Prochlorococcus marinus XMU1404: one gene and its partner. The protein of the gene in region 1 binds, or shares a complex with, the protein of each later gene. Links are inferred from orthologs where the notes say so. Each region holds a gene or a part of one and is shown in the gene's direction. Other genes may lie near its edges.

The links.
Region 2: the proteins of cdaA (region 1) and HA144_RS01255 are in contact, whole or in part, in a crystal structure (PDB 7OJS), measured with the Bacillus subtilis proteins. The link is inferred for Prochlorococcus marinus XMU1404 from one-to-one orthologs.

What each region holds. Positions count from the first base shown.
Region 1 is NZ_JAAORE010000002.1:409,840-412,954, forward strand. What follows is about bases 1-2,772. They hold cdaA (diadenylate cyclase CdaA), read left to right. Parts: upstream 1-818; coding sequence 819-1,727; downstream 1,728-2,772. Other genes in these bases: lysA (diaminopimelate decarboxylase), read left to right, coding at 1-790; HA144_RS06005 (isoprenyl transferase), read left to right, coding at 1,731-2,534; bioB (biotin synthase BioB), read left to right, coding at 2,541-2,772. In the rest of the region: more of bioB, read left to right, coding at 2,773-3,115. UniProt on the Bacillus subtilis protein: One of 3 paralogous diadenylate cyclases (DAC) in this bacteria, catalyzing the condensation of 2 ATP molecules into cyclic di-AMP (c-di-AMP). Upon expression in E.coli leads to c-di-AMP synthesis.
Region 2 is NZ_JAAORE010000001.1:233,386-236,659, reverse strand. The notes cover bases 247-3,177. They hold HA144_RS01255 (phosphoglucosamine mutase), read left to right. Parts: upstream 247-1,001; coding sequence 1,002-2,354; downstream 2,355-3,177. Other genes in these bases: HA144_RS01245 (DUF3177 family protein), read left to right, coding at 3,113-3,177; trmB (tRNA (guanosine(46)-N7)-methyltransferase TrmB), read right to left, coding at 2,355-2,990; HA144_RS01260 (thioredoxin domain-containing protein), read right to left, coding at 320-865; thyX (FAD-dependent thymidylate synthase), read left to right, coding at 247-317. Also shown: more of thyX, read left to right, coding at 1-246; more of HA144_RS01245, read left to right, coding at 3,178-3,274. UniProt on the Bacillus subtilis protein: Catalyzes the conversion of glucosamine-6-phosphate to glucosamine-1-phosphate. Glucosamine-1-phosphate is used for cell wall biosynthesis.

The sequences.
Region 1 (3,115 bases):
GTTCGGTTTCGGGATTGAATATTTAAGTATTTTATTTGCCAAAATCAGTAATTCCAAACACTTAAAATTAACGGGATTACATGCTCATATTGGTTCGCAAATTTTTGAACTAGACCCTCACAAAGATCTAGGAGAAATAATGGTGAATGTTATAATTGATGCCAAAAAATTTGGCCACGATATTAAAAAATTGAATGTTGGTGGGGGGCTAGGTATTAAATATACAGAAAATGATGATCCACCTTCAATTGATGAATGGGTAAAAACAATTTCCACTTCAGTTGTTAAAGCTTGCAAAAAAAATAATTTAGATTTACCTACATTAATGTGCGAACCTGGACGGTCTATTGTATCTACAGCGGGAATAACAATTTATAAAATTGGGGCGTTTAAAGAAATTCCTGGGATCAGAACATATTTATCTGTTGATGGCGGGATGAGTGACAATCCAAGACCAATAACATATCAATCAAATTATTCTGCATGTTTGGTACATAATCCGTTTAATTTAAATTCAAAAAATAAATATACTATTGCTGGTAAGCACTGCGAATCAGGAGATGTATTATTTAAGGAGATAGAACTAGCAGATTGCAAAACAGGAGATTTAATATGTGTTTTTGGTACAGGGGCATACAATAACTCGATGAGTTCGAACTACAACAGAATTCCAAGGCCGGCTGCTCTCTTAGTTTCTGAAGGTGAAGCAGAGATTATTCAAAAAAGAGAAAGTTCATTTGACCTTTTAAAATATGATGTTTTACCTGATCGCTTTATTAAACAAAATTAGGTACATTTAAATTAATTTTGTTTTTGATGTGAATTTTTGGGGGATTATAAATTTAAAACTTTTATTAGATGTCTTATTTGCTATTGGTTTCGGACTTTTATTATTTTCTAGAGTAAAAGAACAGAGGACATTATGGCTTTTAAGAGGATATTTGTTTTTAGTATCATCAGCATGGTTTATTCAAAGATATGCATATCTCCCGTTAACATCAAAATTAATTGATGCTGTAGTCCTAGCTTGCTCTCTATCCTTAGCGATCCTTTGGCAAGGAGAGCTAAGAAGACTAATGGAATTATTAGGTACTGGTAGGCTAGCTGTAATTCTCGGAAATCCGCCAAAGGAATTTAGAGCAACTTCAACTACTATTACGCAGTTAGTTGATACTGCAGGTAAACTCTCCCAAAACAGGAGAGGAGCACTAATAGTGGTCGATATAGGAAGTGATTTAAGGCCTGAGGACTTTTTATATTCAGGAACAAATATTGAAGCACAATTGTCGACTGAACTTTTAATAAATCTTTTTGCAACAGATACACCGTTACATGATGGAGCTGTTCTTGTTAAAGGCAACAAAATAATATCTGCTGGAGTAATACTTCCTCTCTCGAGGCAAGGAATTAGCAGATACGGTACAAGGCATTTAGCTGCATTAGGAATTACAGAAAGATTTGATAGGTGTATTTGTATCGTTGTTTCTGAGGAGACAGGCACTTTATCATTAGCAAACCAAGGAAAACTTGAAAGACCAATTACAAGCAGTAGATTACAAGAACTTCTAGTTAATTTGATAGGAAATCAAAGCTCTATGGGAACAAGTAAATCACCTTTAAGTAAAAATGCCATATCCCAAAAGACAAACTCGAGTGATATTATTAGCAGTGATATTAATGAAAAAGAGACCAATAAATCTGAAAGTTTTACAAACATAAAGGAATAACAAATGAGTTTAGAAAAAATAATTTACAAGAAAAATAATGACTTATCTAAGAAAATAGATAAGCAAAAAGTTCCAGAACATGTAGCAATAATTATGGACGGGAATGGGAGATGGGCTACTAAAAAAGGGTTACCGCGATCATTTGGTCATAACAAGGGGGTTAGTGTATTAAAAGAAATTATAAAAGTATCAAAAAAATTAGGTTGTAAAGTTCTTACTGTTTATGCATTCTCAACTGAAAATTGGACAAGACCAACAAAAGAAGTTGATTTCCTTATAAATCTCTTTACCGAAGTTTTGAAAAACGAAATTGAAGAGATTCATCAAGAATTAATTAAAATAAAATTTATCGGAGATTTAACACCTTTTCCAGAGAATTTAAAAAAAATAATCTTTAGTTCAGAATCTCTAACTAAAAACAACAAAAATTTCTTATTAAATATTTGTGTCAACTACGGAGGTAGGCAAGAAATAGTAAAAGTTGCACAAAAGTTAGCACTTAAATCCATTTCTGGAGAAATAAAGCCTAGCGAAGTGAACGAGGAGTTATTTAACTCAGAGCTCCTTACCCAGGGGATCAATGATCCTGAATTATTAATTAGAACTAGTGGTGAAAAAAGGATTAGTAATTTTCTTTTATGGCAATTAGCATATTCTGAAATTTATATATCCGAAGTACTATGGCCTGATTTTAATGAGAATGAATTTCTTAAAGCAATAATTGATTACCAATCAAGAAATAGACGTTTCGGCGGTATAGAATCATTACCAAATCAATCTTTTAAAGATTCTTACTTTTCTCCATAAATTAATATGATTAAATCGTACAGCGATATATCAGGCGAAATAAGATTTGATTGGCAAAGAGAAGAAATTTCTGAAATTTTAAATATGCCCTTAATCGATTTAATGTGGAAATCACAGATAATTCACAGAAAATTTAATGCATACAGAGTACAACTAGCATCGCTCTACAGCGTAAAAACTGGCGGTTGCCAAGAAGATTGTTCATATTGCAGCCAATCAATATATAGTTCTAGCGAGATTAAAAGTCATCCACAATATGAAGTTAAAGAAGTTTTAGAAAGAGCTCAAATCGCGAAGAAGGAAGGTGCGGAAAGATTCTGCATGGGATGGGCTTGGAGAGAAATTAGAGACGGTAAATCTTTTAACTCAATGCTTGAAATGGTCAAGGGTGTAAGGAAACTAGGGATGGAGGCATGCGTAACTGCAGGAATGCTTACTGAAGAACAAGCATCTAGACTTGCCGAAGCTGGTTTAACCGCATACAATCACAACCTTGATACGAGTCCCGAGCATTATAAAAATATTATTACCACTAGAACTTATCAAGACAGACTAGATACTATTAAAAGAGTAAGAGATGC
Region 2 (3,274 bases), on another replicon or contig:
GACAGAATTCCATTCCTGACCTTCCTTATGAGTTAAAAAAAAGATTCAATCAAAAAATTTCTTCACATTTTCAAGCCGCTTCAGAATTATATGAAGAATTACTTGCTGAAGGTATAGCTAAAGAATGTGCGAGATTTGTTTTACCATTAGCAACTCCAACAAGAATTTACATGTCGGGATCATGCAGATCATGGATACATTACATTAATTTAAGATCAGCTCATGGTACTCAAAAAGAGCATAAATCAATTGCTCAAGCCTGTAAGTCTATTTTTAAAAAAAGTTTTCCAATTGTATCAAAATCTCTAGAGTGGTGAAATTATCCATGACTTCGAGGGTCGACTTGATGAATTTTATTTTCCTTGATAACTGAAAATTCAGAATTAAAAATTTCTTCTTGATGTTTAGCATCTCTCTTAAGATTATCAATAGAATCTTTTATTGTAATTTCTTCTTGTTTACCAATAAAAGTTGATTGTAAATTACCTTTTTTATCAAAGAGGTTAACTTGAGGTATTCCATTTACCTTAAATCTTCGGATGTAATTATCCCATTTTTGATTATCAACATTTAAAAAAACAAAATTAATATCTTTTTCATATTCATCTTTCAAAGAAGATACTTTGGGAGCCATTTCTTTGCAAACTTCACACCACTCAGCATAAAATTCAAGAAAAGTAGGCTTATTGTTATTAAAAGCTATTTCAGGATCAATAGATAATTCCCCAAAACTCTTAAGAAGGTAATTAGCTTGAAAAAAAAGGTTTCTAAATAAAATCAAAAAAACAATTAAAATAGAAACAAGCAAAATGATGATCGCTTTTAAGTTTAGATTTACAAATGTTTCTCTACCCTCAGATTGCACTATAAGTACTTGATATCTAAAAACATCTTATATAAGTTAAACAAATAAAGAGAATTTTAATCTCTTAACTTTTAATCAACTGATAAAATGTGAACTAAATAATATGAAAAGTATATTTAATTCCTGAAATATCATTATGCAATCAATCTTTGGAACTGATGGAATAAGGGGAAGATTTAATAAAGAGATTACCTATTCCTTAGCATATAAAGTTGGATATGCTCTCGGTTTGTCTTTAGAAAATAATAATCCAATATTAATTGGAAGAGATACCAGGATTAGTGGAAATATTCTGCTTCAGGCAATAGGAAGAGGAATAAATGCGAGTGGCAAAAAATTTATTAATGTTGGAATCTGCCCTACCCCAGCAATTCCTTTTTTAATAAAACAAGAGAAAATGGGTAGCGGAATAATGATATCTGCCAGTCATAATCCGCCCGAATACAATGGCATAAAAATCTTTGATCAAAATGGTCATAAAATTACCAAAAACCATGAAAATAAAATTCAAAAATTAATTAAAGATTCAAATCAAAATTTATCAGATACTACAAATGAGATCTCTTTAAAACCTCATAAAGAGCTTATTGATAGTTATGTGCAAAGCTTAATCCAAACAATGGGAGGAGAGGATTTAAGCGGCATGAAAATTATTTTAGATACATGCTATGGATCAGCGACCACCTGCGCAAAAAATATTTTTCAAAATCTTGGTGCAGATGTAAGAGTTATTAATAACTCTAAAAATGGATTAAAAATTAATCTTAATTGTGGTTCTACTAACCTCTTACCATTAAAAAAAACACTAATAGATAATCCTGCAGATATGGGATTTAGTTTCGATGGGGATGCCGATAGAGTAATTGGATTAGATTCTATGGGCAATGAATTGAATGGAGATCATATCCTCTTTCTGTGGGGTAGAGAACTTAAGGAACAAAAAGTTCTTACAAATAATTTAATAATCTCAACTGAAATGGCAAATATGGGTTTTGAAAAAGCTTGGAACAAAATTGGTGGAATTTTATATAGAACTGATGTGGGAGATAAATTTGTTTATGACGCAATTAAGGAACAAAATGCTGTCTTAGGAGGTGAACAGTCCGGTCATATACTCTCAGAAATTAATAACTTTTCTGGAGACGGGATATTGACTGCAATTCAAATTTCTAAATACTGTAAAAAGAAAAAAATCACTTTAAATGAATGGCTTAAAAGTAGTTTCGAACCTTTTCCACAGAAATTAACCAACATTAATTTAGATTGCAATATTAATAAAATAAATCAAAAATCTAGAGACTTAATTAATCAAACCATAGAAAAATATCACTCAATTTATTCCGATAATTGTAGAGTCTACATAAGACCTAGCGGCACAGAACCTCTTATTAGAGTACTTGTGGAGGCCAAGAATCAGAAAAATGTTGATTGTTTATCAAGCGAAATAACAAGCAAAATTTGTTTAGAAATTAATAAAATACTGAATTAATCATAAATCAAATTTTATATAAATCCTCTCAAATACATCAAGTTCATTATCAATAACATACTTTTCCCTACTAGTTTGAAATCTATTTGGATTGAAACTTTCGGAATAATTAAAATCCTTTTTATCTATTTTTTTAAAATTTAAATTACTTAATATGGTGCGATCCATATAATCAAATAAATCCTTTACATCCGTCTTAATAAAAATTAGGGATCCTTTTTGCATTGAATTTGAAAGATTATTAATAAACTCTGGTTGAATTACACGCCTTTTATAATGTCTTTTTTTAAACCATGGATCTGGAAAATTAAAAGAAATGCTTTTTAGATTACTTAATATAAATTTACTTTGGAAATCATTCACAAAGTTGTTGGCATTACTAAATATAAAATACAAATTTTTAATTTCACTTTCTTGCACTTTTGATTTAGCAACCATAACTAATCTCTCACGGATTTCGATTCCCAAATAATTCCAATTATGGTTAGCTAAGGCTAGATCGAATAAAAATTGACCAGCAGCACAACCTATATCCAAATGAAGATTCAATTTAGTATTATCAAACATTTGAGACAAAGAAGGAATTATCTTAACTTCATCAAAATTTTTACTTAAAGGATTAACATGCTGTCTCATAAAATTATAAATTTATTTCTTCGCAATAGTAGAAAGATGCATAATATTCATAACTATGACAATAATAAGTTAAAAAGTAAAAGTTTGATGTTTAATTATTATGTATGTAAAAAGAAAAAGTTTTGAACTTTATTAATCAACTTTCTGTTTGGCTATCTTTTCAACTTTCAATAATTTTCCTTATAGGTATTCCTCTTTCATTATTCTTTTGGTCAATTAAAAAAAACAACAAAGCTGTTAATAAACTTTTATCTATTTATTGGAAAATATCCCTTTTGTTTTTT